Linked DNA regions of Pigmentiphaga aceris. The protein of the gene in region 1 interacts with the protein of each later gene in a pairwise test. Links are inferred from orthologs where the notes say so. Each region holds a gene or a part of one and is shown in the gene's direction. Other genes may lie near its edges.

What was found. Proteins that work in one complex are often made in the same cells at the same time.
Region 2: the proteins of grxD (region 1) and FXN63_RS13970 interact in binary tests that used the Escherichia coli proteins (3 or more experiments, as listed by UniProt). The link is inferred for Pigmentiphaga aceris from one-to-one orthologs.

What each region holds. Positions count from the first base shown.
Region 1 is NZ_CP043046.1:726,662-731,778, reverse strand. Bases 214-3,014 are described here. They hold grxD (Grx4 family monothiol glutaredoxin), read left to right. Parts: upstream 214-1,351; coding sequence 1,352-1,678; downstream 1,679-3,014. Other genes in these bases: FXN63_RS03090 (ABC transporter substrate-binding protein), read left to right, coding at 2,726-3,014; FXN63_RS03095 (UbiX family flavin prenyltransferase), read left to right, coding at 1,761-2,354; prmC (peptide chain release factor N(5)-glutamine methyltransferase), read left to right, coding at 499-1,317; prfA (peptide chain release factor 1), read left to right, coding at 214-494. Also shown: more of prfA, read left to right, coding at 1-213; more of FXN63_RS03090, read left to right, coding at 3,015-4,384; FXN63_RS03085 (ABC transporter permease), read left to right, coding at 4,541-5,117. UniProt on the Escherichia coli protein: Monothiol glutaredoxin involved in the biogenesis of iron-sulfur clusters.
Region 2 is NZ_CP043046.1:3,211,858-3,217,075, forward strand. The notes cover bases 1,019-3,920. They hold FXN63_RS13970 (BolA family protein), read left to right. Parts: upstream 1,019-2,276; coding sequence 2,277-2,564; downstream 2,565-3,920. Other genes in these bases: FXN63_RS13955 (protein adenylyltransferase SelO), read left to right, coding at 1,019-1,127; msrB (peptide-methionine (R)-S-oxide reductase MsrB), read left to right, coding at 1,167-1,568; FXN63_RS13965 (septation protein A), read left to right, coding at 1,696-2,280; FXN63_RS13975 (peptidylprolyl isomerase), read left to right, coding at 2,680-3,447; FXN63_RS13980 (phosphatase PAP2 family protein), read left to right, coding at 3,698-3,920. Also shown: more of FXN63_RS13955, read left to right, coding at 1-1,018; more of FXN63_RS13980, read left to right, coding at 3,921-5,218. UniProt on the Escherichia coli protein: Transcriptional regulator that plays an important role in general stress response. Has many effects on cell morphology, cell growth and cell division. Acts by regulating the transcription of many genes, including dacA (PBP-5), dacC (PBP-6), ampC and mreB.

The sequences.
Region 1 (5,117 bases):
TCCATACGTCGGCCTGCACGGTGGCCGTGATGCCAGAAGCCGACGAACTGGCCGAGGTGAACATCAACCCGGCCGATCTGCGCGTCGACACTTTCCGCGCCAGCGGCGCGGGCGGGCAGCACGTGAACAAGACGGATTCGGCCGTGCGCATGACCCATTTGCCGACCGGCATTGTGGTCGAGTGCCAGGACGACCGTTCGCAGCACCGCAATCGCGACAAGGCCTTGAAGGTCCTGGCCGCGCGCATCAAGGACCGTGAGGTGCGCGAGCGTCAGGCCAAGGAAGCGGCTCAGCGCAAGAGCCTGGTGGGTTCGGGTGACCGCTCGGAACGCATCCGCACCTACAACTTCCCGCAGGGCCGCGTGACGGATCATCGCATCAACCTGACGCTGTACAAGCTGCAGCAGGTGATGGACGGCGACATGACGGAACTGCTGACGGCGCTGGGTGCCGAGCACCAGGCAGAGTTGCTGGCAGCGCTGAGCGACGACTGAGCGCATGCACGAACGCTCTCCCCGCGCGCTGTCCAAGGATTGTGGCTTGCCCAGGCTGGAAGTGTCCATGCTGTGGCAACACCTGCTGGGCGTGTCACGCACCTGGCTGGTGGCGCATGACGATAAAGCCGTGTCCGAGCAGGCCGCCGCCGACTTCGCAGCCTTGGCCGCACGCCGTCGCAACGGCGAGCCGATGGCTTATCTATTAGGCGAACGCGAATTCATGGGCCACCGCTTTGCGGTCGGGCCTGGCGTGCTGATTCCCCGCCCCGATACCGAAGTGCTGGTGGAAACCGGCCTGGCCTGCATCGCAGATCAGGCCAACCCCACTGTCATCGACCTGGGCACCGGCAGCGGAGCCATCGCGATTTCGATTGCCCTGGCTCGACCAGACGCCCATGTCACCGCCACCGACTACAGCGACGCGGCCTTGAAAATCGCGCGCGACAACGCACATAGCTTGCAGGCGCGCGTCGAATTTGTACAAGGCGACTGGTACCAAGCCGTGCCGGCCGACGCCCGTTTCGATCTGATCCTGTCCAACCCGCCCTACATCGCCCAAGGCGACCACCATCTGTCGGAAGGCGATCTGCGCTTCGAGCCCAGCAGCGCACTGACGGACGGGGCCGATGGCTTGCAGGCGCTGGCTATCCTGGCGGCGGGCGCAAAACAGCGCCTGAAGCCCGGTGGCCAGATCTGGCTGGAGCATGGCTGGGACCAGGCAGAAGCGGTGCGTGCGCTGTTGAGCCAAGCCGGCCTGCGCAACCCATCCAGCCGGCGTGATCTTGCCGGAATCGAGCGTATTTCCGGCGCTTCCCTATAATGGCTGTATCCAAGCCTACCTTTGCGAGAGCAGCATGAGCGACGTCCAGGAATTCATCCGCAAGACCGTGACCGACAACCCGGTTGTCCTTTTCATGAAGGGCACCGCGCAGTTCCCGCAGTGCGGCTTTTCCGGTCGCGCCATTCAATTGCTGAAGTCGTGTGGCATCAAGCAATTGGTGACCGTGAACGTGCTGGAAGACGACGAAGTCCGCCAAGGCATCAAGGACTACTCGAACTGGCCGACCGTGCCCCAGCTGTACGTGAAGGGCGAGTTCATCGGCGGCTCCGACATCGTGGGCGAAATGCACGCTTCTGGCGAACTGCAAACGCTGCTGGACGAATCCGGCGCAACGGCCTGATCACCGCCATGCGTTGCGCAACGGGCTGGCCCCTGCTTCGGCCCGTGTGCGCACATGGTGTGGTACGTCTTCAGTACCTGACATGACGACACCCGCGCCCCGCCGGTTGATCGTCGGTGTCACCGGTGCCACCGGTGCCATCTATGCCCAACGCATGCTGCAAGCCCTGCGTGCCGTTGGCGGCATCGAGTCCCACCTGATCGTCTCGCAGGCCGGGCAACTCAATCTTCAGCATGAACTCGACCTGACCCGCGCGGAAATCGATGCGCTGGCTGACGTCGTGCACCCGATTCGTGATGTCGGTGCCAGCATTGCCAGCGGGTCGTTCCCGTCTGCCGGCATGGTGGTGGTGCCGTGTTCGATGAAGACGCTGGCTGCGGTTGCGCACGGCATGGCGGACAACCTGATTTCACGCGCTGCCGACGTGGTGCTGAAAGAGCGTCGCCGCCTGGTGTTGATGGTGCGCGAAACCCCGTTGAACCTGGCGCACCTGCGCAACATGACCTCGGTCACCGAGATGGGCGGCATCATATTCCCGCCCCTGCCCGCCTTCTATCACCGCCCGCAAAGCATCGAAGAGATGGTCGACCACACGGTTGGCCGGGTGCTGTCGCTGTTCGACATCGATGTCGATACACCGCAATGGAAGGGTTTGAAGGCGGAACGGTCGGACTGATCCACAGCCTTTCTAGCTGAATCAGCACCGCCCGGATTGGTGCACGGATAAGCCCCGCTGGTCCGTCTTCAGAAAAGCCCATTACCCATGTTTTGATCGACCGCTGCGCATGCACCAAGCTTGCGCATGGACGGGTTCGTCTGCGTCCTGTTTCAGTGCGCCGTCAGGCGCTGACCGCTTTGGCCTCCCCCCTTCCCTGCCCCCTGCTGGCTGTCGACAGCCGCGCCACACCTTAAACGACGGCAAATTCCGTACCGATGGCATGGTTGTTGCATTGGGGATTGTATTCAAACCTCGCATACTGGCCACCAATCCGGCCAAGTTTGATACGTCGCATTTACCCCCTCGTCGACACGTCCCCGGGAGACCCCATGCAAGCAGGCAGCACTGGTTTGAAACCCCTCATCGCCGCCATCGCGGTAGCCATTGGCACCTTGGCCGCCAGCCCGGCCATGGCACAGGAAAAGGTCTTGCGCATCGGCATGACCGCCGCCGACATTCCCCGCACCCTGGGGCAGCCGGACCAAGGTTTTGAAGGCAACCGCTTCACGGGTATCCCGATCTACGACGCGCTCACGCATTGGGATCTGTCGAAGTCAGACGGCCCCAGCGTGATGATCCCTGGCCTGGCGGAATCCTGGGCAGTCACCCCGACCGACCAGACCAAGTGGATCTTCAAGCTGCGCAAGGGCGTGAAGTTCCATGACGGTTCTGACTTCAATGCCGATGCGGTGGTCTGGAACGTGGGCAAGGTGCTCGACAAGAGCGCCGAACAATTCGATGCCAGCCAGGTGGGGGTGACCGCCTCGCGCATGCCCACGCTGGTGTCGGCCCGCAAGATCGACGACTACACGGTCGAGCTGACCACGTCCGAGCCTGATTCCTTCCTGCCGATCAACCTGACCAACTTGTTCATGGCGTCGCCGACCAAGTGGAAGGCCATGCTGGATGCCGTGCCTGCGGGTGGCGAAAAAGCAGAACGTGCACAGAAAGCCTGGACCGCGTTTGCCGCACAGGCCTCGGGCACCGGCCCGTTCAAGGTCGACAAATTCGTGGCGCGTGAACGACTTGAACTGGTGAAGAACGCCGGTTACTGGGACCCGAAGCGCACGCCGAAGATCGACCGTGTGGTGTTGCTGCCGCTGCCTGAAGCCAACTCGCGTACCGCCGCACTGGTGTCCGGTCAGGTGGACTGGATCGAAGCCCCCGCACCCGATGCGCTCGACACCATCAAGCAACGCGGCTTCAAGATCTACGCCAACGAACAACCGCACGTCTGGCCCTGGCAACTGTCGTTTGTCGAAGGTTCGCCGTGGCTGGACAAGCGTGTGCGCCACGCGGCCAATCTGTGCGTGAACCGCACGGAAATGAAGCAGCTGCTGGGCGGCATGATGGCCGAACCCAAGGGCACGGTCGGCCCCGGCCACCCGTGGTGGGGCAACCCGAAGTTCGACATCAAGTACGACCCCGAAGCCGCCCGCAAGATGATGACCGAAGCCGGTTTCTCGGCCGCCAAGCCGGTCAAGGTGAAGATCCAGACCTCGTCGTCGGGCTCGGGCCAGATGCAGCCGCTGCCGATGAACGAATACGTGCAGCAGAACCTGAAGGACTGCTACTTCGACGTGCAGTTCGACGTGGTCGAGTGGAACACGCTGTTCACCAACTGGCGTCGTGGCGCAAAAGACCCGACGGCCAATGGTGCCAACGCCACCAACGTCAGCTTCGCCGCCATGGACCCGTTCTTTGCGATGGTGCGTTTCACCAGCACCAAGACCTTCCCGCCGGTCTCGAACAACTGGGGCTACTTCGGTAACGCCGAGGTGGACGAGCTGATCCGCGTGGCACGCACCAGCTTCGAGGACAAGGCACGCGACGAGGCACTGGCCAAGCTGCATGCCCGCATCGTCGAGGAAGCACCCTTCGTCTGGATTGCGCACGACGTCGGCCCGCGTGCGATCTCGCCCAAGGTCAAGGGTGTGGTTCAGCCCAAGAGCTGGTTCATCGACATCGCACCGATGTCGATCGAGTAAGCAAGTTGGTCGGGTCAAGCGGGTCTTCAATGACTCGCTGACCGCAGCGCCCACGCGCTGCACTGCCCGAGCCTGCCATCCGATGCGGACAGGCAGGCCGGGTACCCAGACATCACGCCCCGGCCGAGTATGCCGGGGCGATTACGGCGTGCACCCATGATACGAACCCTCGTCCATCGCGTCGGCTACGCCATCCCGATCATGTTCGGCGTGGCCTTGCTCTGTTTCATGCTCGTGCACCTTGCACCGGGCGATCCGCTGGTGTCGATCCTGCCCGCCGATGCATCGGCCGATCTGCAAAAGCAGATCATGCAGCTGTACGGTTTCGACCGGTCCTACCCTGAACAATTTGCGTCCTGGTTATGGCGTGCCTTGCACGGCGACCTGGGCACCTCGATTGCCTCTGGCCGCCCCGTGGCCACCGAGGTCTTCAATGCCGTCGGCAACACCCTGATCCTCGCCTGTGTGGCGACGATGATCGGGTTCTTCTTCGGCTGTCTGTTCGGCTTCGTGGCGGGCTACTTCCGCAATTCGATCATCGACCGCGTGGCCTCGCTGCTGTCGGTGATTGGCGTGAGCGTGCCGCACTACTGGCTTGGCATGGTGATGGTGATCATCTTCTCCAGCCAGCTGATGTGGTTGCCGCCAACCGGTGCCGGCCCTGGCGGCTCGGCCGACTGGGCACTGGACTGGGCACACATCCGCCACATCATCTTGCCCGCGATCACCATGT
Region 2 (5,218 bases), 2.5 Mb from region 1 along the record:
GCGCCGTGCTGCGCTCGTCGATCCGTGAATATCTGGCCTCGGAAGCCATGCATGCGCTTGGCATTCCCACTACGCGCGCGCTGGCCATCGTGGCCTCGGACGATCGCATCCGCCGCGAAACCATGGAAACGGCTGCCATCGTCACCCGCATGGCCCCCAGTTTTGTCCGCTTCGGTTCGTTCGAGCACTGGGCCAGCCGCAAGCAGCCGGAACGCGTGCGTGAACTGGCCGATTTTGTCATCGCCAACTACTACCCCGAATGCCTGACCCCGCCCGACGGCGAGGCCGAGGTGCCCAACGGCGTCTACCTGCGCTGGTTGGGCGCAGTCGTGCGCCGCACGGCAGAAATGGTCGCGGATTGGCAGTTGGTGGGCTTTTGCCACGGCGTGATGAACACCGACAACATGTCCATCCTGGGCTTGACCATCGACTATGGCCCGTACGGCTTCATGGACGGCTTCAACGCCCACCACATCTGCAACCATTCCGACAGTTCGGGGCGTTACGCCTGGGATGCCCAGCCGTCAATCGCCCATTGGAACCTGTATGCGCTGGGCAGTGCGTTGATGTCCTTGCTCGACAACGAGGAAGCAGCACTGCGCAGCCAGCTGGACCAGTTCGAAGAGATTTTCCTGCGCCGCTTGTATCAGCAAGCTGCGCTGAAGCTTGGCCTGCTTGAATGGCGTGCCGAAGACTCGGCCTTGCTGAACAGCCTGTGGAGCTTGATGCACAATGCGCGTGCCGACTTCACGCAAAGCTTCCGTCGTCTGGCCAAGGTCCGAATCGACGACAATGCGGTGGACGCAGACGGTGAAACCTTCCGCGATCTGTTCATTGACCGCGACGCAGCCGACGCCTGGCTGGAGACCTACCGTGCGCGTCTGCGCCTGGAAGCTCGTCCCGATGCCGAACGCGCTGCTGCCATGAACCGGGTCAATCCGATCTACGTGCTGCGCAACCACCTTGCCGAATTGGCGATACGTGGCGCGCAACAACGTGACACGGGGCCTTTGGAAGCCTTGCTGAACGCGCTGCGCGACCCTTACACAGAGCGACCCGGCCTGGAACAATATGCGTCGCTGCCGCCAGACTGGGCCAGCGATATCTCTGTCAGTTGCTCGTCTTGAACGACGTGGCTCGCCACGTACTACCGTAAGGAGTCATCGATGTCGGAACCCCGCAAGGTCATCAAGTCGGAAGAAGAATGGCGCGACCTGTTGTCGCCCATGCAATTTGCAGTCGCCCGCCAGAAAGGCACGGAACGCGCATTCACCGGTGAGTTCTGGAATCATCACACCCCCGGTGTCTATTACTGCGTGGCCTGCAATACCCCGCTGTTTGCATCGGACACCAAGTTCGATTCGGGCTGCGGCTGGCCCAGCTATTTCGAGGCGCTCGACCCGAAGAATGTCCGCGAGGAAGTCGACCGCAGCCACGGCATGGTGCGCACCGAGGTGATCTGCAACGTCTGCGATGCCCACCTGGGCCATGTGTTCGAAGACGGTCCGCCCCCGACAGGCCTGCGTTATTGCATCAATTCGGTATCGTTGCGCTTCGAGCCCAAATAGGCGTCAAGTAATCACCAGGATCGACTAACACTCAGGCCGGAACCAAGCTCGGGCCTGAAAAGTCATAGATCCCTGCCACGTTCACACACCACGTAGTCATTCCGCTCAAAATCATCCTGCTCAAGCAATGAAACTTTTATTCGACCTTTTCCCGCTCGTCCTCTTTTTCATCGCCTACAAGTTTGCCGATATCTATACGGCGACTGCCGTGGCGATGGTAGCGGGAGTGCTGCAGATCGTATGGCTGTTTGTCCGCAAGAAGCCGATCGAGCCAATGCACTGGGTCAACCTGGCCATCATCGTGGTCTTCGGTGGCGCTACCTTGTGGCTGCATGACGAAACCTTCATCAAGTGGAAGCCCACCGTGCTGTATTGGGGCTTTGCGCTGGTGTTGAGCATTGCGCAACTGGCCATGGGCAAGAATCCCATTCGCGGCATGCTGGGCAAGCAGATTCGCCTGCCCGACGCGGCATGGGGTCGCCTGAACCTGGCCTGGGCAGGGTTCTTTGCTTTCGTCGGTACGCTGAACCTGTACGTGGCCTACAACTGGCCCACGGAAACCTGGGTCACGTTCAAGGTCTTCGGCATTTTCGGCTTGCTGATCGTGTTTGTGATCGCGCAGTCGGTCTATCTGGGCCGCCACATGCAGCCTGAGGCAGCCAACGACGACGTGGCCATGCCCGGCCGCACCGATCAGGATGCGCCGCGATGAGCACCAACCGAACCACGATTATCGAAGAGCGGCTTGCTGCGCTTTTACCGACCAGCCTGCGCATCGATGACGAGTCCCACCTGCACGCCGGACACGCGGGTGCCGCGGGCGGTGCCGGACATTATCGCGTACACATCGTAGCGGCTTGTTTCAAGGGCTTGCGCCTGATTGCACGGCATCGGCTGGTGTATGATCAGGTGCAAGATTTGATGCCGCACGAGGTGCATGCGCTGTCCATCCATGCCCTGGCGCCAGACGAAGTGGCGGCGGTAACGCCAGCGTAAACATGGTCATCGATGCGGCCTCGCGCTGGTAAGCGTTCAAACGCTTCCCGGGCATTCCCATCTCAGTTTTCCATTTAGATTTCACCCCGATCTCTTCCGTCAAGGATTGACCCAAATGAAGCGTGTTTTGATGTTGGCGGCGGCACTCGCCGTGGCCGGCCCGGTGTTCGCCCAGAATGCGGCCGTTGTAAATGGCAAGGCGATCCCGTCGACTCGCGTCGATCAATTCGTCAAGCTGCTGACCAAGCAAGGTCAACCCGACAGCCCGCAGCTGCGCGAACAGGTTCGTGAAGAACTGATCAATCGTGAAGTGCTGATGCAAGAAGTCGAGAAGCGCGGCATTGCCAAGAAGCCCGATGTTCAGGTCGAACTCGAACTGAGCCGTCAAAGCGTGCTGATCCGCCAACTGCTGGCTGACTACGCAGAAAAGAACCCGATTTCCGACGCCGCCATCCAGGCCGAATACGACAACGCCAAGAAGGTTCAAGGCGAGAAAGAATACCGCGCTCGTCACATCCTGGTCGAAGACGAAGCCAAGGCGCGCGAAATCATTGCTCAGCTGAAGGCTGGCGGCAAGTTCGAAGAACTGGCCAAGCAATCGAAGGACACGGGTTCCGCAGCCAACGGCGGCGAACTTGACTGGGCTCCCCCCGGCACCTACGTCGGCCCCTTCGCTGACGCGCTGGGCAAGCTGCAAAAAGGCCAACTGACCGACGCACCGGTTCAGACCCAATTCGGCTACCACGTCATCCAGCTGGAAGACGTGCGCGACGTGCAGTTCCCGCCGCTTGCCGAAGTCAAGCCGCAAGTCGAAGAATCGCTGCGCGCTGCCAAGCTCCGTTCGTTCCAACAGGAACTGCGTGAGAAGGCCAAGGTGCAGTAAGACAATCAGGCACTGCCAAGGTAATCATGCCCCAAGCAGTCGTTTGATGAACAAGGCCCGCTTTCAGCGGGCTTTGTTTTTTGGGCAGCGCAAACATCAAAACCCACGCACAACGGCACATGCAGGCCTGACAAGCCCCCCTTCTCCGCTGAATCGATGATCAGGGCGTAATCGCCAGGTCACATAGCATCTCTAGCATGCGCGAGCTCTACCACGCACAGCCAGGGTTTCCCCCTGGCGGAGATAATCTATGTCCCGGTCCTACATTCGCGGTGGCACGCTTGCCGTCACTTCCGTTGTCGTTGCACTGTCCCTCGCCGCTTGCGGTGGTGGAGATGACGACAGCACGCCCGTCGTCGTCACCCCCGTTGCACCGGTTCCCGCTGCGCCGGCTGCACCCGCTGGCGTCGGCTTCGAAGATACTGCGCCCGTCGCGAACGTCACGACCGTTCCGCCCTTCGTTGACAATGTGGCCAGCAACCAGCGCGGCGACGCCCGCTTTGCCACGATGGACACCAACGCCGGCGTGCGTGTGCTGTCCAGCTTCCTGGATGTGTGGAAGCCCTCGTCGCTGATCGTGGACGCGGGCGTGACCGCCCCGGCCAACGGCAACTTCCCCGCTGTCACCCCGTCCACCTGGACCGGCATTCCCGGCGACGCCACCGACGGCACCAAACTGAATGCGACGGTGCTGGACGCCAACATCCAGTACGTCATCAACACCACCCGCACGCGCACCCCGGAACAGGCCCTCATCGCCTACCTGGACGACCGCCGTGGCAAGGCCTATAGCGTGACCGACGCACTGGGCCCGCTGACCAACGCCTGGCGCACTGCCGCGCAGCAAACCACCACCATCAACGACGTTCCGGCCGACGCCACCACCGTGCTGTACAACGACGGCGGCAACAACATCGGTGTGGGCGGCACGGCCAACCCCACCTTCGGCACTGTGATCGACCTGCTGGGCACCATGGGTGCCAACGCCTCGACCGAGCCGGCCAAGCGCTTCTACAAATACGCACGCCCCTTCCGCTGGAGCACCGACGTGGTCGTGCTCCCGGCCTTGCTGCCCGCACGCAGCAGCACCCCGGCCACCGACGGCGGCTTCCCCAGCGGTCACACCGCAGAAGCTGGCCGCAACACGCTGGGCATGGCCTACATCGTGCCGGAACGCTTCCAGGAACTGGCGCTGCGCGGTGTCGAAATGGGCCAAAGCCGCATTCTGGCCGGCATGCACTCGCCGTTTGACGTGATCGGTGGACGCATCCAGTCCATCGCCGCCGTTGCCGCCAATCTGAACGCCGCCACCCCCGCTACCCGCAAGGCTGCCTACGACCAGGCGCACACGGTGCTGATGGCCGCGACCAACACCACCACCCTGGCTGACTTCTACGCCGCTGCACACGCCTCGACCAGCACCACGGACCGCTTTGCGGACTACTCCGTGAACAAGGCCAACAACTTGCGCTGGATGACCTTCGGCTTCCCGCAGATCGGTGACACCACCAAGCCGGCAGTTGTGCCCAAGGGCGCGGAAATCCTGCTGGAAACGCGTTTCCCTTACCTGGATGCCAATCAGCGCCGCATCGTGCTGAAGTCCACCGCCCTGCCCTCGGGCTATCCGGCGATGGACGACGCCGAAGGCTGGGGCCGTCTGAACATCTTTGATGCAGGCGGTTCCTACGGTGCCTTCAACGGCGACGTGAGCGTCACCATGAACGCCGCGCTGGGTGGTTTCAACGCCCGCGACAGCTGGGTCAACGACATC